Regions from separate parts of the Bacillus sp. 11B20 genome, predicted to be linked through region 2. Evidence: riboswitches for the same ligand, from Rfam matches in the RefSeq annotation. Region 2 holds a riboswitch; the other holds the start of a gene.
The links. A riboswitch is a leader RNA that binds a small molecule or an ion and turns the genes downstream of it on or off. The one in region 2 is predicted to bind S-adenosylmethionine.
Positions count from the first base shown of each region.

Region 1: it holds a riboswitch for S-adenosylmethionine, as region 2 does, so the genes downstream of both, ACN6NB_RS18520 (5-methyltetrahydropteroyltriglutamate--homocysteine S-methyltransferase) here and metK (methionine adenosyltransferase) in region 2, are expected to answer to the same signal.

Region 1 is NZ_JBLZWZ010000009.1:824,785-835,562, forward strand. Features, by position in the region: gene ACN6NB_RS18495 (DUF3298 and DUF4163 domain-containing protein) at 1-117, opposite strand, end outside; gene ACN6NB_RS18500 (MurR/RpiR family transcriptional regulator) at 279-1,136, shown strand; gene garR (2-hydroxy-3-oxopropionate reductase) at 1,335-2,228, shown strand; gene ACN6NB_RS18510 (four-carbon acid sugar kinase family protein) at 2,236-3,657, shown strand; gene ACN6NB_RS18515 (gluconate:H+ symporter) at 3,708-5,027, shown strand; SAM riboswitch class I at 5,110-5,222, shown strand; gene ACN6NB_RS18520 (5-methyltetrahydropteroyltriglutamate--homocysteine S-methyltransferase) at 5,311-6,432, shown strand; gene ACN6NB_RS18525 (hypothetical protein) at 6,508-7,623, opposite strand; gene ACN6NB_RS18530 (ATP-binding cassette domain-containing protein) at 7,620-8,297, opposite strand; gene ACN6NB_RS18535 (hypothetical protein) at 8,284-9,750, opposite strand; gene ACN6NB_RS18540 (hypothetical protein) at 9,811-10,245, opposite strand; gene ACN6NB_RS18545 (glycoside hydrolase family 1 protein) at 10,433-10,778, opposite strand, start outside.
Region 2 is NZ_JBLZWZ010000008.1:860,348-871,125, reverse strand. Features, by position in the region: gene ACN6NB_RS13820 (phytoene desaturase family protein) at 1-512, shown strand, start outside; gene ACN6NB_RS13815 (alpha/beta hydrolase family protein) at 539-1,333, shown strand; gene ACN6NB_RS13810 (DUF2584 domain-containing protein) at 1,373-1,615, shown strand; gene pckA (phosphoenolpyruvate carboxykinase (ATP)) at 1,658-3,244, opposite strand; SAM riboswitch class I at 3,471-3,605, shown strand; gene metK (methionine adenosyltransferase) at 3,801-5,003, shown strand; gene asnB (asparagine synthase (glutamine-hydrolyzing)) at 5,152-7,050, shown strand; gene ACN6NB_RS13790 (gamma carbonic anhydrase) at 7,193-7,708, opposite strand; gene ACN6NB_RS13785 (alpha/beta hydrolase) at 7,754-8,533, shown strand; gene ACN6NB_RS13780 (tetraprenyl-beta-curcumene synthase family protein) at 8,564-9,643, shown strand; gene mnmM (tRNA 5-(aminomethyl)-2-thiouridylate-methyltransferase MnmM) at 9,762-10,334, opposite strand; gene mnmL (tRNA modification radical SAM protein MnmL/YtqA) at 10,331-10,778, opposite strand, start outside.

The sequences.
Region 1 (10,778 bases), on a different contig from region 2:
TGTGCTTACTTTTGCTTTTTTTGCTTGTTTGGCATCCGCAGATCCAACTGGCGCAAACAAGGAAACAATCAGTGAGAAAATAAGCAGGCCGATCGTTAGGCCTTTTTTCATTGTCATAGTAAAAACCCCCATTTTTGTCTATTACCAAATGAGTATACCATGACAAAAGAACCAAAAGAAGTATTTTTTCCATATTATTCTTCATTTTTCCACATCTGGTTTGTTTACCGTTTTCATAAGTTCCTGTATGCTTAATATAGAATGCTAGATGAAGTGTGGTGTTTATCATAGAAGAGAATATTTTTAGTCACATTCGGACGACGTTTCATAGTTTGTCCCCAACCCAGAAAAAGATTGCCAATTACATCTTACAAAACCCTCAGAAAGTTGTGCTTCATTCTATCAGTGCACTCGCTGCTGAATGCAGCACAAGCGAAACGACGATTTTTCGTTTTCTAAGAAAAATTGGCTATGAATCGTACCAAGTGTTTCGTGTCCATGTCGCACAGGATATCGCGACCAATACACCTCAATCCATATACGGCGAGATCGAGGCATCCGATAGTGTAGCTGACATTAAGCATAAGGTCATAGAGTTAACAACAAACTCTATTCAAGATATGAAGCATATTTTAGAGGATCATGCCGTCACACAATTCATTGAACACATGAAACAGGCACATAAAACCGTCTTTTTTGGAGCAGGTGCGTCCAGCTTTATTGCTGGTGATGCTTATCATAAGTTCCTGCAGCTTGGTTTTGAAGTGAGCCTCTGCAGTGATCCGCATATGATGAATATGATTGCAACACACGCCACGGAACACGATTTTATCGTCGCAATCTCCCATTCAGGAGAAAGCAGAGAAATTCTTGACGCCGTACAGTTTGCAAAAGAAAAAGGGGCAAAAATTGCCTCTATCACCAGCTATCCGAAATCAGAGCTCGCAAAACGGTCTGATTTTCATCTGCTTAGCTCTTCCAGAGAGACAACCTATCGATCGGACTCCATGATCTCCCGTATCAACCAGCTTGTGATCATTGATGTACTATACGTCGCCGCTGTTTTAGAGCTAGGATCAAATGCCATTGAAAACGTGAAACGATCTAGATTAGCTGTAGCTAAAAATAAAACATGAACACAAAAGACCGGAGCTGATTCCGGTCTTTTTTTGTGACTTTTTTCATATTTTCCGTTGACACGTTCCTATCACGTCATGTACATTAAATGAACAATAGTTTATTTCCTACTATTAAATTTAAAAGATAGTATATATACTAACAAAAAGAAAAGAAAGCGCTTTTTGTAAGGGTTTTCTATATAGGAGGCGGACAACGTGACAAAGAAGATTGGATTTATTGGACTAGGTATTATGGGAAAACCTATGGCACTCAATCTATTAAAAGCCGGTCATACTTTAACGGTTTTTGACCTAAATGAGGAAGCGATTCGATCGTTACAGAAAGCCGGAGCAAAAGGTGCTGTTTCAGCAGCTGAGGCAGCTTGTGAAAGCGATATCATCATCACAATGCTTCCTAAAGGAGAGCATGTAGAAGCAGTCGTTTCAGGTGATCAAGGCATTTTAACGACAGCCGCATCTGGCACTGTCATCGTAGATATGAGTTCAATTTCTCCTGTAACCTCTAGGGCTTTAGCTGCTCTTGCCAAACAGCATCAGGTGGAATTTATCGATGCACCTGTCAGCGGCGGAGAACCGAAGGCAATAGACGGAACACTTGCCATCATGGCTGGCGGCGAAGAATCCATCTTTGAGCAAGTGAAGGATGTCCTGCTTGCAATGGGCACTGAGGTCGTATTAGTTGGACCGAATGGAAGCGGAACAACAGCAAAGCTTGCCAATCAAATCATCGTCAACTTAAATATTGCGGCCATGTCCGAGGCGCTCGTTCTAGCTGCTAAATCAGGCATTGCCATTGATAAGATGTATGAAGCCATCCGCGGCGGACTGGCAGGAAGTGCCGTTCTCGACGCAAAAGTCCCCCTCATCTTAGAAAGAAATTTTGAACCTGGCGGACGCATCGACATCAACTTGAAGGATTTAACCAATGTCATGGAAACTGCTCATGATATCGGTGTTCCTCTTCCGCTTTCTAGTCAGTTGCTTGAAATCTTCCACGCCCTCAAAGCAGACGGAAAATCCGGGCTTGATCATGGCGGCATCGTTCAATATTACGAAAAAATGGCTCATGTCGAAGTAAAGAAAGGATGAGATGGTCATGAAGCAAAGTACTGACATATTGAATGCCATTCCAAAAGCAGATTCAAAGGCCATTCAATCAGCATACGAACAAGCACTGAGCGACTTTCAGCATAAAGTCATTGTATTAGACGATGATCCAACAGGGATTCAAACCGTACATGGCGTCTCTGTTTTCACCGATTGGTCAGAAGAAAGCATTGAGGCTGGTTTTCTTGAAGACAGCCGCATGTTCTTTATACTGACAAATTCTCGCAGTATGACAGAGAAAGAAACTGCCGCTGCGCACGAAACAATTGCTGCAACCATTGTAAAGGTGGCTGAACGGCTTAATCAGGAATTCATCATTGTCAGCCGAGGAGATTCTACTCTTCGCGGACACTTTCCGCTTGAAACTGAAGTACTCAGAACGACCATTGAACAGCAAAGCTCCCGCCAGTTCGATGGAGAAATCCTTCTTCCTTTTTTCCAAGAAGGCGGACGCTTTACGATCGACAATATTCATTACGTACAGGAAGGACACGAATTAATTCCTGCTGGTGATACAGAATTTGCAAGAGACCGTACATTCGGCTTTCAATCCTCTCATCTAGGAGAATGGATTGAAGAAAAGTCAGAGGGATTGTTCACAAAAAAGAACACGACCTACATTTCGTTAGCTGATCTGCGGGCTTTACGCATCGATCAAATCAAACAACAGCTCATTGGTGTGAAGGACTTCAAAAAAGTGGTTGTAAACGCAGTGGACTATGACGATGTCAAAGTCTTTGTCACCGCTCTCATTGAAGCCATTCAAGCAGGACAGCAGCTGATGTTCAGAAGTGCGGCGGCGCTCACAAAAGTACTTGGCGGTATAGGGGATCACGCCTTATTAACAAGAGATGACTTGATACAAGAAGAAAGCCCTCATGGTGGTCTCATTATGGTCGGTTCTCATGTAAAAAAAACAACAGAACAATTACAAGCGCTTGAGCAAAATAAAGAGATGGCTTTTATTGAATTTAATACCCACCTCGTGTTAGAGCCTGATGCCTTTCGCAAAGAAATTGACCGTGTCATTCAGCAAACTGAAGCACTGTTGGTAGCAGGTCAATCTGTGGCTATTTATACAAGAAGAGAACGGCTTGATCTTGGGGATGATCGCCAAGAGGAAGAATTAAAGCTCTCTGTACAGATTAGTGATGCTGTGACAAGTATTGTCCAGCGCCTCACCATTCGTCCTAAGTATCTCATTGCCAAAGGCGGAATCACCTCCAGCGATATTGGGACAAGAGGACTTAGCGTGAGACGTGCGACCGTGGCAGGTCAAATCAAACCAGGGATCCCTGTTTGGCAAACAGGAGAAGAAAGTAAATTCCCTTTCATGTCTTATGTGATTTTCCCGGGAAATGTTGGGTCAAAGGATACGTTAAAAGAAGCTGTAGACATACTTGAAGGATAAGGCATAGGGGGTGTTTGCGCCCCCTTATGCACCACAAAGGAGGAAAGATCATGTCGTTAGTGTTTATTGGACTTGGCGTTTTGTTATTGCTTTTACTCATGGTTGTCTTTAAGTTAAACGCTTTCATTTCTTTGATTATTGTCTCTTTAATTGTTGCTGTGTTAGAAGGGATGACACCACTAGAAGCGATTGCTTCCGTCGAAAAAGGACTTGGCAGTACGCTCGGACACCTGGCACTCGTTCTCGGTTTTGGAGCGATGCTTGGGAAATTGATGGCTGATTCTGGCGGTGCTCAGCGTATCGCGATGACACTCATTGACCGATTTGGCATCGGAAAAATCCAATGGGCGACAATGCTGACTGGATTTGTGATTGGAATTGCTCTATTTTATGAAACCGGATTCATTATTTTAATTCCATTAGTCTTTACGATCGCTCAGGCTGCAAGACTTCCTGTGCTGTATGTGGGCATGCCGCTTGTCGCTGCTCTCATCACCACACATGGCTTCCTCCCTCCTCACCCAGGGCCGACTGCCATTGCGAATGTCTTTCAAGCAAACATGGGACAAACCTTATTGGTTGGGATTATTTTAGCGATTCCTGCTGTTTTAGTAGGTGGACTTCTGTTTACAAAACTATTTAAAAAAGACCAGTTGCACGCACATATCCCAAAGAACTTATTTAATCCAAAGGAATTCACAGAAGAAGAAATGCCTAGCTTCGGCATTAGCATTTTCACCGCTGTTTTGCCTGTATTGCTTATGACTTTCAGAGCATTTCTAGAAATTTTCTTCCCTTCCTCCCCATTGCTGCCTACCGCTGAGTTTTTAGGCGAACCGGCGATTGCACTATTAATCTCAGTGCTGCTTGCCATCTACACGTTTGGGCTTGGAAGAGGAAAGAGCATGCATGACGTAATGAAGTCCATCACGGATTCTATCGGCTCTATTGCCATGATTTTATTAATTATTGCGGGCGGAGGCGCCTTTAAACAGGTGCTCATTGATAGCGGCGTCGATCAATACATTGCAGGGATCATGCAAGGAAGCACACTTTCTCCCCTGCTTCTGACTTGGCTCATTGCTGCTGTCCTTCGTGTCTCTTTAGGATCAGCGACTGTCGCCGGTCTCACGGCGGCTGGCATTTCTGCACCACTGATTGGCCTGACGGGTGTCAGCCCTGAGTTAATGGTGATCGCAACAGGTGCCGGCAGTATCACGTTCTCTCATGTGAATGATGCAGGTTTCTGGATTTATAAAGAATACTTTAACCTATCAATGGCTCAAACCTTTAAAACGTGGACTTTGATGGTCACCGTGCTTTCACTTGTCGGACTTGCTGGTGTTCTTGTTGCTGATTTGTTCATGTAGGAAATTAAATTGTAAAAACCATTGACTTTTCCCTAAAAACGTTGAATAATTGTGTTTATTAAGAAAATTGAATCAAAAGGTAACCTTATTAAGAGTGGTGGAGGGACTGGCCCTGTGAAACCCGGCAACCGCTGTTCCTAGGAACAGAATGGTGCTAATTCCTTAAGCAAGCAGATGCTTGTTTGAAGATAAGGCAGAGTTCTCACAGTATATGATGCTCTTCCTTATCCAAGGAAGAGCTTTTTTATTTGATTTTTTAACCTGAAGAAAGAAGGGATTCAGCATGACACAAGTAAAAACCATTGGAAAGAAAACAACGAAACCGCCATACCGCGCAGATCAAGTAGGAAGCTTACTACGTTCAGAACGCATCAAGGAAGCACGCAAGCTAAAAGCAGACGGTACGCTGACAGCAGAACAACTCCGACAAATTGAAAACGAAGAAATCACACGTATTGTAGAGAAGCAAAAAGAAATTGGGTTAGAGGTTGTCACAGATGGTGAGTTCAGACGTGCATGGTGGCATTTTGACTTTCTGGAAGGACTCGATGGGGTTGAAGGATTTGAAGCAGATCAGGGCATTCAATTCCATAACACGACGACAAAAGCAAGAGGGATCAAGGTAACAGGCAAGATCGATTTTACAGATCATCCAATGTTGGAGGATTATCGTTTCCTTCACAGCATCGCTGGTGATCATACGGCTAAAATGACGATTCCAAGTCCCAATATGCTCTTTTTCCGTGGAAAGCTTGAAGAAGGAGTGTATGACAGCTTAGAGGAATTCCACCATGATGTGGCACAGGCGTATAAGAAAGCCATCCGTGCTTTTTATGATGCAGGCTGCCGCTACTTGCAGCTGGATGATACGGCATGGGCCGTGTTCTTTTCTGAAAAAGGTCACGAGCAAATCAAAGCCTTTGGCCGTGAAGAGGATGAACTTCGTGAGTCGTTTGCGAAGACAATCAATGAAGCTGTTGCCGATCGCCCAGAGGATTTGGTGATTACTATGCACATTTGCCGCGGTAACTTTAAATCAACTTGGGCTGCTGAAGGTGGTTACGAAGCAGCGGCAGAAACAATTTTCGCCGGCTTAGATCTTGATGGTCTCTTTTTAGAATTCGACGACGATCGTTCTGGCGGATTTGAGCCTCTTCGATATGTGAAGAACCCAAACCTTCAAATCGTACTAGGCCTTGTCACTTCAAAATACGGTGAGCTTGAGCCAGTTGAACAGATTAAAAAACGCATTGAGGAAGCGGCTCAATATGTGGACATTAACCAAATTTGTTTGAGTCCACAATGCGGTTTCGCCTCAACAGAGGAAGGCAACCTGTTAACAGAAGAACAGCAATGGGAAAAACTGCGTCATGTGATTGAGATTGCTGATCAAGTGTGGAAATAAAACATCTTGTTCTAAGCTCTCTAAGTTTAAGGGTTTTATTATTAGAAAAGAACTGCCAATAAGCAGTTCTTTTTCTTAGTTTCGTAATCTTGATACGATATTCTCTTGTGACAGTTCTTTCTTCATACGTTTTGTGATAATGTATCGCACAAACCATTTATTCAATAGAACCAAGATAAGTAGAAGTCCAACTGCTGTACCACCAATCCATAGAATGATCTCTCCCGGTAATTGTCCAAGTAGGAAAGCACCCAAGACGGCAATAAATAGTAACGCAACAATATACACTTTTAGGTTCATCTTGTCTATACTACTGTAAAATTGCTTGATCATATCCTTTGGTGACATCCCATTTAAATACAAGGACAATAAATCTCGATTCAAAATGCTAATGAGTGTATGCATCTGACCTCGATAAATAAAAGCAATCACCACAAATAAAATGATTTGAAAAACAACAAGCAGCAAAAATGACAATTTTGAATTAGCAACTAGTTTTTCTAGACCTTGCGCTTGGTAGTATACAAAAACATCTTCTTCATCGAACATTCGATCGAACTGGTTCACAAACTCATAAATATCCTCGGTTTTATTTAAATTAACAATGAGTGTTCTAACACCATCGTAGTTCTCACCAATCTTAATTTGACTACTCAATTTTTTGTACAGATCTGGTGATAGGTAACTGTAATCTTTTAAAAAATAATTCCCTTCTCCTTTGTAGTACTCAATATTCGCTTTTAATGGTTCTACTTCACCATCATATGCTTTTATTTTTTTGCCTTTAAATCTTTCTGGAAGCAGAATAGTGTTTTCTTTTAGATCCCCTTCATAACTCACAGCTTCTTTTGTTGTCGAATTGAATGATAAAGCTGACAATATATCCGTTTCTCCATTTGCTTCAATAGATAACGAGACGTCATATTCGTAAACAATGTCTTTGACATTCGGCATCCGCTTAATTTTATCTGTATCGTATTGATACTCACCAGTTTTCGAATATCCATTAATTAAAACCATTGATAGGCGATCGTTAGTCAATACATTTTTATAAATATTATCAGCAGAAATCAAGATAGTAAATATGGAGAAAAAGATTAACATCAGCAATACAAAATTCAAAACAGCCAATTTTCTCAGAGTCGATCGATGTTTCTTTTTTAAATACTCAAAGACGAATAATTTTTTCATATGGACTGGTCCTTTTTATTCAAATCTTCAAAACGAAGGACAACATCGGCATGTTGCACAACCGTATCAGAGTGTGTAACGACTAAAATCGTCTTCGTTTTCTTCAATTCAGATAACATACCAAGCATCATCTGAATGTTATCTTTATCAAGGTTGTTTGTTGGTTCATCTAATAGAATCAATGAATAATCAAACAGCATGATTTTCAAAAAAGCAGCGCGTTGCCTTTCTCCGCCTGACAGATTACTTACTGTGACATCAAGTTTCTCGCTCATTTTAAGCTTCTTAGCCTGTTCTGCTAATCTTTCATTTGAGACTTCTTGTTCATTAATTAACGAGATGACATGTAAATTTTCTCTGACGGTTAAAGACTCAATCAAGTTCAGATCTTGAAAGAAATAGGCAATTTTCTTGCGGTATTTATCAACCTGTTCTTGATTTGTATAATCAATGGACTGGTTGAACAACATCATCTTCCCAGAACTCGGTTTTTGAATCAATGCAATAACGTTAATAAATGTTGTCTTTCCACTACCACTTTCTCCATAAAGGGCATAAAGACCAGGGCCTTGAATATGTAAAGACAAATCTTTCAAGATGGTTGCATTCCCATATTGAAAACCAAGGTGGTCGACCTTTAGAATCGACGTATCTTCCTTATTATCTAAGTTCACTAGCCATCTCAATCCCCTCTAATAAATTAAGTGTGTGATTTCCATAAACACTTAATTCAAAATCGTAACTTCCTTTAGATGTGCAATAACCTAAGCCACATTGAGAGGCTTGAATTTTTTTCTTAATTTTAACTTTTGGCACATCCAGATTATAGCGTAATAAAATATCCGTATATAGATTGAGAATAATGTAATGATTATCTCCATGATACGAAATAACTTCATTAAACATATCTACCAATTTATTCTTATCATTTTGATTAATGTCTACAATATCATATTTCATAAGAGTTGTTAATAAATCATCTGAATCGCTCCACTGCATAGTACTCTTATCGGCTTTTCCTCCTTTAAGTTTAAAGCAATAGTACATTTCACTAATATTCTCTATGTTTTGACATGTGCCATTAGGAATCAATGTTTCGTCAAACGGCAAGCCTAATTCGCTCGTAATTTGCTTTGCAAAAAACTGATTCTGATAACTACTTAATTGATCTTCATCTTCTAGTAAACCTTCATAACGATTAGTTAAAATTCTCCTGTATTCTTCTGCTTGATCGAGATCAGCACTAGAAAAAATATTCGACATTAAATAAATATTCCTTAAAGAGTCTAATGAGTAAAATAATGAAGGAAAAGGCTTATAATTTGAAGGAATGTTAAAAGTAAGCTCATTCTTTTTTTTATGATTCATATCCTGTAATAACTGAATGATTTGAAAATGAAACCAATATGTAATTTCATCTCTAAACAAAATGGTTTTTTGGTTATCTTCATTAAAATAAATCTTCGTTAAATGTTTCACATTGGACTCTATCTCTAACATGTTCGCCAATATAAGAGATGCATAAAGAATGATAGGTTCGTCATAATCAAAAAGAGATAGACTTGTATACTCTGCCAAATTAGATTGAATTTCTTTTTCTAAAAAAGAAGGTACCTTATGATGAAAATATGATGTCAAGATTAGATAATAATCGTACTCTATTTTATCTTGCGGAGACGGCTTATCCAATTTGGAGAAAGTTTTTTTGACTAGTCTAATGCCGCTAGAATCTTTTATTTTAGTAAAAGTATCATATAATAAGAAAAGGTTTAAATAGGAATCCGCGCTGGTGATATCTTTCTTGGAAAATTTACTTGTATATGTTACTTGAGAAAGTGCCACCTTACAGAAAAATTGATTTTTTTCTTCCCTACATTCTACTTGTTTACTATTGTGACCTTGCTTTTTTTGGTAAAGTGCTAGTGTGTTGTGAATTAGTTCAGATGGTTGTTCTTGTTGACTGTTAACCTCAAAGACTTGACCTCCTGACTCACTCTTCATATAGGAATGAATAGTACGTTCAAAGTCTTTATTATATATCTTTCTTTGCATAGACAAATTCTCATTTTGACTACAACCCGTTACAATCAAGATTATTGAGACGATAAATATTAGTATTCTATACATCATGTATTCTCCTAATATTATAATAATTGTGGAATAACTGAATCGAATAGACTTTTAGATTTAGATTTTGGCTGTAGCTGTGTATGTTCTGCTGCTATTTTGATCTACTTCAGTTGTCGTATACATACCTAGATAAATAGCTAATCCACCTGCACAAACGTTACCTGAAGTAGTGTAGATTTTACCTTTCGTTGACTTACTATAAGATTTACTTGAAGCACTTCCTGTAGCTCCTGTTCCTGGAGCAGAAACACTTCCACCAACAGTATAGAAACTGACATCGTGATGAAGTTTCTTAAAACCTTTACGTGTTGTTTGACTTTGAGCTTTAAACTTACCGCAACCTTTAAGGTCAGACCAATATGGTAAATCCGCTTTAGCCGTTACCTTAGAAATTGTTTTCACTGCTCTATAAGCTTGAGCATCTTGAACATAAAATAATGATGATGCAACTACAAAAATAATAGCTACATATAAAAATTTAATTTTAGACATATTTTCCCCCGATTTCTCGATATAGTTATTCCACAATAGGGATAATTATCCAATATTTCCAAATTTATATCAACCTCTATCACTCGACATATTACGACAATCCTCACAATTATGTAACATTTTTCAACTTATGTGTTTAATTATCCAAAAAGAAAAACCACTCAATGCATTGAGTGGTTTTTCTTTTTTATACATCCAAATGCTCTCCATTCGTCGCAATCACTTGTTTATACCAATCGAAGCTTTTCTTTTTCTTTCTATCTAATGTACCGTTTCCTTCATTATCACGGTCGACATAAATGAAGCCGTAGCGTTTTTTCATTTCAGCCGTTGATGCGCTGACTAGGTCAATTGGGCCCCAGCTTGTATAACCGATCAGGTCTACTCCGTCTGCGATGGCTTCTCTCGCCTCTAGCAAATGGCTTCTGAGGTAATCAATTCGGTAATCGTCTTGAATTGATCCGTCTTCTTCTACTTGATCGACAGCACCCAATCCATTTTCTACGATAAACAATGGCTTTTGGTAGCGGTCA
Region 2 (10,778 bases):
ACACTGTGTTTTTCCCTGAGGATTATGAGCAAGAATTCAAAGATATTTTTCAGAAAAAACAACTGCCTCAAGACCCGACGCTCTACATATGCTATTCAGGTCATTCAGAACCAGCTTTAAGCGGAGGAGCGGGAAGAAGCAACCTGTTTGTACTGGCCAATGCACCATATGTGACAAAAGAGCAAGATTGGGACATGCTAAAGGAGACATATCGTCAGCATGTAAAAAACAAATTAATGGACAAAGGTCTTTTTGATTTGGATGAGCTGATCGAATATGAAGCGGTTCAAACCCCGCTCGATCTGCAGCAGAAAACGGGAGCATATCGTGGAGCCATTTATGGCATGTCTTCAAACTCGTTCAAACAGGCGTTCTTTCGCATCAATAATCAGTCAAAGGACATTGAAGGACTTTGGTTTGTTGGGGGAACAAGTCATCCAGGCGGCGGCACGCCAATGGTGACAAAATCAGGCCAGCTTGTCGCAGAAGCGATGCTGAAGCAATGGACGTAAACAGAGATGAAAAGGAGAGAAATCGAGTGATTGTGGAAAAAAGAAGATTTCCGTCGCCCCATCCGCATATTCACTTATATACAGTGACCTATGAGGCAGATGGACTTCGGATGAAAGGACTGCTCGCTGAGCCGGCCCGAGAAGGTCTCTACGACGGCTTTTTGTACTTACGAGGCGGCATTAAAAATGTGGGGATGGTCAGACCTGGCCGGATTGTGCAATTTGCCGCGCAGGGTTTTGTCGTCTTTGCTCCCTTTTACCGGGGAAACCAAGGAGGCGAAGGGAACGAAGATTTTGCCGGAGAAGATCGAAAAGATGCTTTTGCTGCCTTTCAGCTGTTAAAGCAGCACAAAAAAGTGAAGAAGGATCGCATTCATATCTTTGGTTTTTCGCGAGGCGGTATTATGGGCATCTGGACCGCTGTAGAAATGAAACAGGAGGCGGCTTCCTTTGTCACATGGGGAGGCGTCAGTGACATGAAACTGACTTATGAAGAGCGTGTGGATATGAGACGGATGATGAAGCGTGTGATTGGTGGTCCGCCGCATAAGGTGCCAGAGGCATATGAGAACAGAACCCCTTTAAATGATGTGGATAAAATTGAAGCACCTGTCCTGATCATCCACGGAGAAGAGGACCAAAATGTATCGATTGAGCATGCATATTTGTTAGAAGATGCACTGCGCCAGCACGGGAAGTCTGTGGAGACGTGGTATTTCCATGGATACAACCACTATTTCCCGCCGCAGCATAATCGAGAAATTGTGAGAAGGCTGACCACATGGATGCACAGCCGAAAAAGCGGAAATGTGTTAAAATAAGCAGTATAACGAAATATAGAAAGTAGGGGGATTTTCATTATGGGAATGCCTGTTGAATTTAATACAATGATTGTCACAAAGGGAAAAGAGACAAGAATTGAAGAAAATGTATTTGAACTCATGAAGGATGGATACCGCATTTATCCGTTAAATATTCCACTTGAGGTGCGCAAAACGAAAGACGGAGAAAAAACAGGGACAGCACATGTTGAAAAACTAGAGCTGACAGACAATGTCACGAAGGTGACGTACCGCCTTGTGTCATTGCATTCAACAAACTAAAAAAAGCTGAGGGATTGAATCTCCTCAGCTTTTTTCATTTGGTTATACGAGTGGTCCGCCTTTGGCTTCAATGTCACTTGCCGCGTGGCTGAATTTTTGGAAGTTCTTTTTAAATTCATTGGCAAGGAAGTGTGCTTTTTCTTGATAAGCCTTTTGGTCATCCCATGTTTTTGCAGGTTGAAGCACTTCATCTGGTACACCAGGAATATGAAGCGGGATGTGTAAGCCAAAGATGTCATCAGTGATCATTTCAGCATTATCAAGGTCACCTTCGATTGCTGCCTGAACCATTGCTCTTGTATGAGCGAGATTCATTCGTTTGCCTGTGCCATAGCCTCCGCCAGTCCAGCCTGTATTCACAAGGAATACTTTAGCACCGTGCTCATCGATCTTTTTGCCAAGCATTTCAGCATAGACGTGAGCTGGAAGCGGGAGGAATGGTGAACCGAAGCACGTAGAGAATGTCGTTTCTGGTGATGTGACACCGCGCTCAGTTCCCGCTAATTTACTTGTGTACCCGCTCAAGAAATGGTACATTGCCTGTTCTTTTGTTAAACGGCTGATTGGAGGTAAGACGCCAAACGCATCAGCTGTTAAGAAAACAATGGCAGATGGATGTCCTGCGATACTTGGTTTCACGATGTTATCAATCATTTCGATTGGGTAAGCAGCGCGTGTATTTTCAGTAAAGAATGTATCATCATAATCCGCTTCACGTGTTTCTTCATCAAGCACAACGTTCTCAAGAACTGATCCGAAGCTGATCGCTTTGTAGATCTGTGGTTCTTTTTCTTCACTTAAGTTCACACATTTCGCATAGCATCCGCCCTCGATATTGAAGACTCCTGTGCCAGACCAGCCATGTTCGTCGTCTCCGATCAGCTTGCGGCTTGCGCTTGCAGAAAGCGTCGTTTTCCCAGTACCTGAAAGTCCAAAGAATAAGGCTACATCGCCTTCTTGACCTACGTTTGCTGAGCAGTGCATGGATAAAATATCTTGCTCAGGAAGCAGGTAGTTCATCACAGAGAAAATGGACTTTTTCATTTCTCCTGCATATTCTGTTCCACCGATAAGAATCGTGCGTTTTTCAAAAGAAACGATGATAAACGTTTCAGAGTTTGTGCCATCTGTTGCAGGATCTGCTTTGAAGTGCGGTGCAGATAAGATGGTGAAAGGTTTTTCATTTGAAGAAGGTGTTGACCCGTCAGGTCTGATAAATAGCTGCTTGGCAAAAAGATTGTGCCATGCGAATTCGTTTACAACTGTAATCGGCATACGATATCTTTCATCAGCGCCTGCAAACCCTTCAAAGACGAATAGTTCATCACGTTCTTTTAAGTATGACACAACCTTTGTATATAAACGGTCAAATGCTTCTTTGGAGATCGGCTGGTTGACTTGACCCCAATCGATTTTATGCTCAGAGCTTTCTTCTTTGACGATAAATTTATCTTTAGGCGAACGTCCTGTGTAGGCTCCAGTTGTCGCGCGGACAGCTCCTGTTGATGTTAAAACGCCTTCATTACGTGCCAAAATCTTTTCAACAAGTTTCGGAACAGATAAATTTTGGTGCGTATTTTCTAATGAGAGCAATGACTGCAAATCTTCTTTTAAATCCACTGAGTTCATAAAAAAACCCTTCCTTTACCGTTGAATTTGTTTGTTTCGATTAGTATAACACATTAATAATAATAGTCTATACTATTTAAACATTTTTGTGTGTGTTTTTTCATTTCTGCTATGAAAATATGCTTTTTGGTGATGCTAATGATGAGGAGAAAAAAGAGGGAGATAATTCTTATGAAGCATTGACATGACGCAAGGGTTTAAGATAAGATATCTTATTGAACGGATACTCTTATCCCGAGTTGGTGGAGGGACAGGCCCGATGAAGCCCAGCAACCGGTTTCTTATGAAAAAGGCATGAACATGCTGAGAAACCAAGGTGCTAACCTGATGCAAGGTACAAGAACACCTTGAGCGATAAGAGTGAAAGGCATGCGATCTCAGACCCTTTCCTCGCAATGAAGGAAATGGTTTTTTTATTTTTGGGATATCATATGAACAAATTGCCAATAACATCTCTAATATAAACGTTTTTAAATATAAGAGGGAACGAGTTCCGTATCATATTGGAGGCCTCATCTTGGGATGATGTGGTCTTGTACAGGAGGAAATAGCCATTATGAGTCAAAATCGTCGTTTATTTACTTCAGAATCAGTGACAGAAGGACATCCGGATAAAATCTGTGATCAAATTTCAGACAGCATTTTGGATGAAATTTTAAAGAAAGATCCAAATGCACGTGTTGCCTGTGAAACTTCTGTTACAACCGGTCTCGTATTAGTAAGCGGTGAAATTACAACGTCTACTTATGTCGATATTCCAAAGACGGTGCGTGACACAATTAAGGAAATTGGCTACACACGTGCGAAATATGGTTTTGATGCGGAAACATGTGCGGTCCTTACATCAATTGATGAACAGTCTGCTGATATTGCGCAAGGTGTAGACAAAGCGCTTGAAGCACGTGAAGGAACAATGACTGAAGAAGAAATTGATGCGATTGGTGCAGGTGACCAAGGATTGATGTTTGGTTTTGCCAACAACGAAACCGAAGAGCTCATGCCGCTGCCGATTTCCCTAGCGCATAAATTATCTCGCCGTTTAACAGAAGTACGTAAGAATGAGACACTTGCATACCTTCGTCCAGACGGAAAAACACAAGTCACAGTTGAATATGATGAGCAAAACAAACCAGTTCGTATTGACACAGTGGTTATTTCTACGCAGCATGCACCAGAAGTGACGCTTGAACAAATCCAAAGTGACTTAAAAGAGCATGTCATCAGCCCTGTCGTTCCAAGTGAACTGATTGATGAACAGACAAAATACTTTATTAACCCAACTGGCCGTTTCGTGATCGGTGGACCTCAAGGGGATGCTGGTTTAACTGGACGTAAAATCATCGTTGATACGTATGGCGGATATGCTCGTCATGGCGGCGGTGCTTTCTCAGGTAAGGATGCAACGAAGGTTGACCGTTCTGCGGCATATGCTGCTCGTTACGTAGCGAAAAACATCGTAGCTGCCGGCCTTGCAGATTCTTGTGAAGTACAGCTTGCTTATGCAATTGGTGTTGCACAGCCTGTATCGATTTCAATTGATACATTCGGAACAGGAAAAGCTTCTGAAGAAAAATTAATTGAAGTGGTTCGTGCAAACTTTGATCTTCGTCCAGCTGGCATTATTAAAATGCTTGACCTGCGCCGTCCGATCTACAAACAAACAGCTGCATACGGACATTTCGGCCGTCACGACTTAGATCTTCCGTGGGAAAAAACGGATAAAGCCGAAACACTTCGTAAAGAAGCATTGGGACAATAACAACATAGAAAACCGCTTATTTTAAGCGGTTTTCCTTTTGATTAAAAAAAAATCTGTAAAAAGCGAAAAAATGTGAAACAAAATCGGACAAAATACTGTCTAATTATAGGTCTACTTTTAAGAAATAACATAACGTGGAGGCAATAATATGTGTGGGTTTGTTGGTGTATTTAATCACCGTCCATTGTCCGAAACTACTGAACAGGAAGAGCTAATTAAACAAATGAATCGTCTCATCGTTCATCGCGGTCCGGATGATGAGGGTTACTTTCATGATGAGCATGTAGGATTTGGATTTAGACGTTTAAGTATTATAGATGTTGAGCACGGAAAGCAGCCGCTTTCTTATGAAGATGAAAAGTACTGGATTATTTTCAACGGAGAAATTTATAACTATGTGGAGCTGAAGGAAGAGCTTGTGAAAAAAGGCTATACATTCAGCACAGATTCAGATACGGAAGTACTTCTTGCCACATACCGTCATTATAAAGAAGAAGCGGCTTCAAAGCTTCGCGGCATGTTTGCATTTTTAATTTGGGATAAAGAAGCGCAATTATTATATGGCGCAAGAGATCCTTTTGGCATCAAACCGCTTTATTTTACACAAATGGATGAGCAAGTGTACTTTGCGTCTGAACGCAAAAGCTTGATGGCAGTGAACGAGAACATTTTATTTGATGAGACATCCTTACAGCAATACATGTCATTCCAGTTCGTACCTGAGCCAAATACACTTGATCAAAAGGTGCACAAAGTAGAGCCTGGTCATCAGTTTACTTTACGCCCAGGACAGGAGATTGAATTTAAGACTTACTGGAAAGTTCAATTCAAGCCTGAACAAACACAAGAACAAAAGCTGATTGAAGAAGTCCGCGATGCAATCTATGATTCTGTGAAAATTCACATGAGAAGTGATGTTCCTGTTGGTTCATTCCTATCAGGTGGTATCGATTCTTCTTTCATCGTATCTGTCGCAAAGGAATTTCATCCTGAGCTGAAGACGTTTTCTGTTGGTTTCCAGCAGGATGGCTTTAGTGAAGTTGATGTGGCGAAGGAAACGGCTGATAAGCTGGGCTTACAAAACTTCAGCGCTGTGATTTCTCCTGAGGAATATATGAATGAGCTTCCGAAAATTGTTTGGCATTTAGATGATCCTTTAGCTGATCCGGCGGCGATTCCATTGTACTTCGTGGCAAAGGAAGCCAAGAAACAAGTGACGGTTGTTCTTTCTGGTGAGGGAGCAGACGAGCTGTTCGGTGGTTATAATATTTACCGTGAGCCGCTTTCTCTTAAACCATTTGAATCTGTTCCATCTATGCTGAAAAAGCTTCTTCTTCGTCTGGCGCGCTTAATGCCAGAAGGAATGAAAGGAAAAAGCTTTATCGTCCGTGGCTGTACACCATTAGAGGAGCGTTATATCGGTAATGCGAAAATCTTTGAAGAGCCAGTAAAGAAAAACCTCTTAAAGCAGTATGATCCGAACATTACATATCGTGATGTGACGAAGACATACTTCGAGGAAAGTGCAGGCTACAGTGATATTAACAAAATGCAATATGTTGATATTCATACGTGGATGCGCGGTGACATCTTATTGAAAGCAGATAAGATGACAATGGCGAATTCCCTTGAGCTTCGTGTTCCATTCCTTGATAAGGTCGTATTTGAAGCGGCTTCTAAAATTCCAGAAGAGCTGAAAACAAAAGATGGCACAACGAAATATTTATTGCGTAAAGCAGCAGAAGGCATTGTGCCTGACCATGTGTTAAACCGCAAGAAGCTGGGCTTCCCTGTTCCAATTCGTCATTGGCTGAAAAATGAGATGAACGCTTGGGCGAAAGACATCATTAAAAACAGTCAAACGGACGAATATATTAACAAAGCATATGTGCTTGATTTATTAAATGAACATTGTGCTGGTAAGGCAGATCATAGCCGTAAGATTTGGACCGTTCTGATCTTTATGATTTGGCACAGCATTTATGTGGAGCGCAGTATTGATCCAGAGCAATTGAATCATCAACCAAAAGAAGTCATCTTCAGTTAATGAAAAAAGGTTTTCAGCTTTGTGCTGAAAACCTTTTTTGTCATGATAGAAAGCGGTGGATAAGGGTAAAATAACAAGCGGTTCATAGTTATTGCTTAATATCCTGAAAAAAACATGATAAAGTGAAGATACACGTATGATGTTAACGAGATAAAAGGGAACGATAGTATTGTCCTTTTTCTACATATTCTCTGCGGATTCGGTCCATGTCTTGAATATCTTCATCTGTTAAGAGCCGAACGACTTTGGCTGGACGGCCAAAAGCGAGTGATCCTTTTGGGATGACCTTGCCTTGAGGGACAAGACTTCCTGCACCGATAAAGGCGCCTTCGCCGATCTCCGCACCATCGAGAATGATGGACCCCATGCCAATGAGGGCATTTTTTCGAATGATTGAGCTATGTAATGTGACTTGGTGTCCAATGGTAGCACCATCTTCAATAAGAAGTGTTTTTCCAGGACTTTGATGCAGGCACGATAAATCTTGAATGTTGACGTTCTTTCCAATTCTCACAGGTGCGACATCGCCTCTGATGACAGTTTGGAACCACACGCTCGAATATTCTCCAATTGTGACATCACCGGTAATGGTGGCGTTTTCTGCGACAAAGACCGATTCATGAATCTCAGGTGTAAACTGATGATATGGATAAATCACTTTTTCGACTTCCTTTCTTAATACAACATTTGTGAGGTGTTTACTTTGTGGACTTGGCATGCTGAAAGACCAGTTGGTACAATTGTGATAGTACATGGTGCGAGTGAATATCACGGCCGATATAAATGGCTGATTGAAATGTGGCGGAATGCAGGCTATCACGTCGTCATGGGTGACTTGCCTGGGCAAGGCACATCGACACGTGCGCGAGGCCACATTCGTTCATTTCAAGAATACATTGATACAGTCGATGAATGGATTGAACATGCGAAATCATTCAGGCTTCCTACATTTTTACTTGGACACAGTATGGGTGGACTCATTTCAATTGAGTGGATGAAGCAGTATACCCATACGAAGTTGAATGGCCTTATTTTATCATCACCTTGTTTAGGTCTGCAATTTAAACCGAAGAAGCTGATGGATTTTGCGTCAAAAGGTCTAAATATGCTGGCACCGTCTTTTAAAGTGGAGTCAGGGCTGTCGATTGAACTAGCGACACGAAATCAGGCGGTCATTGAGGCAGACTCAAATGATTCTCTTTACGTGACAAAGGTGTCGGTTCGCTGGTATCGAGAGCTGATCAAAAATATCGATGCGGCGATGCAGCCGACGAATGTCTTTAAATCGATCCCGCTCCTTTTAATGCAGGCGGGCGATGATAAGATCGTGGATAAAACGAGGGTGATCAAATGGTTCAATGGTATAGAATCAACCAATAAATCATACCGTGAATGGGAAGAGCTGTATCACGAAATTTTTAATGAACCGGAAAGAGAAGATGTGTTTAAGGCGGCAAGAGCCTTTACAGATCAATATATTTGATTGTGAGCTTTAAGTTGGGGGTGGAGTGATTTGTCAGTACCAGAGCGTCCTTTTGCACTGATGACAAAGGTGTATAAAGATATTTTTCCGCTTGTTCATCAGGAGCTGAAAAAGTGGCGGGCTCATGCAGAAATGATTGAAAATGAAGAACTGAGAACGCAGGCACTAGCGAGCATATCTAGTAAAACGTTTCACTGTGAAGGCGGAGGTATTTTATCTCTTCTAGCAGGTGAAGAAAAAGAAACGTGTATTGAATTCATCGTGGCATATCAAACCATCAGTGATTACTTAGATAACCTATGTGACCGCAGCACGTCGCTTGATCCAAAGGATTTTCATATGCTGCATCAAGCGATGAGAGATGCGCTTGATATTCATGCTGAGCTCAAGCCATACTATCAATTCCGTGAGGATCAAGAGGATCATGGATACTTACATGCGCTTGTCCGCACATGTCAAGACGTGCTTGCGCGCGTTGAGCATTATCCAATCATTCAGCCATATTTACACACGCTGTGTGATTACTATAGTGATCTGCAAGTACATAAGCACGTTGTTCCTCATGAGCGTGTGCCAAGGCTAGAGTCGTGGTTCCGCCAATATGAAAAGGATTTGCCGAAGATGGAATGGTATGAATTTTCAGCTTGTGCGGGATCGACGTTAGGGATATTCTGTCTTGTGGCGTATGCGCTGCAGCCTGATTTTACAGAAAAGCAGGCGAAACAAATATACGAAAGCTATTTCCCTTATATTCAAGGTCTGCACATTTTACTCGATTATTTAATTGACCAAGAAGAGGACCGGCTTGGGGGAGATCTGAACTTTTGCTCATACTATGACTCTCATCATGAGATGATGGATAGACTACAGCATTTTATCGAAAAAGCGGATGAGCAGCTGAAAGGCATTCCGCATGAGAACTTTCACAAATTGATTAACAGAGGATTACTCGCGGTCTATTTGTCCGATGAAAAAGTGACAGCCCAAAAAGAGATGAACAAGCTGGCAAAAAGGCTGATCAAATCAAGCGGGAAAACATCGTTCTTTTTCTATATTAACGGAAGAGCCTATCGGACCTATCAGAAAATGCCTTGGATGAAATCATCATAAAAAAGCTCAAATCCATTAGGATTTGAGCTTTAGCGTGTAGACAAACCCTCGCATTCGGTGTCAGGTCTGCAAAGGTTTTCTATCACGCTGAAAAGAAGAAAAAAAGCTAAAATGCACATCATTTTAGCTTTTTTTCAATGGCGACCACAAAAGGCGGGTCGTTTTGAATATTCATGTATTGATATGATAAAACTTGTACTTCTTCATGAGACAGTGATCTGCAATAGTCGAGAAGTACTTCTTTTTCTCTTTTACCTTCGGGATGTCCATGGTAGATCACAAGGACGATCAGTCCTCCGGGTTTGAGCCATTCGAGGAGTTGTTTAATCGCTTCAATGGTTGTATGCGCCTGAGTAGTAACGGCTTTATCGCCTCCAGGTAGATACCCAAGGTTAAACACTGCACCAGATATATGTCCATAAACGTCCTTCGGCAGATGATCCGCCAGTTTTTCATGTCCATCATGGATCAGATTAACGTAAGGATATTGATCGCCAAGCCTTTTGCTTGTCTGCTGCAAGGCTTCCTCTTGCACGTCGAATGCAAACACTTGTCCATCAGTTCCTACAAGGTCAGCTAAATAGAGTGTATCGTGGCCGTTCCCCATTGTTGCATCTATGACGATGTCGCCTTTTTGACACGCACGTTCTAACAGCTCTTTACTAAAAGGAAGCATGCGTTTCAAAATCATTTTGCTGCTTCTTCCAATCTGACGAAACGTTTCCCTTGGTAGCTGTTACGTCTTTCAAGCTCAGCATTAATGGCATTTAGTACTTCCCACTTGTTTACACTCCACATTGGACCAACCATTAATTCAATTGGGCCGTCTCCTGTAATACGATGAATAATCATTTCTGGCGGCAGAATCTCCAGCTGATCACAAACAAGCTGAACATATTCCTCCTGACTTAAAAACTCAAGCTTTCCTTTTTCGTATTGCTTAACCATTGGGGTCCCTTTTAAAAGGTGAAGCAAATGAATTTTAATTCCTTGCACATCTAAATCCGCAACAGCTTTTGCTGTTTCCATCATCATGTCCCGGTTTTCAAGAGGCAATCCGTTGATAATATGCGAGCAGACACGAATTCCGTGTTTTCTCAGCTTTTCTACACCTTCAACGTAGCATTCATAATCA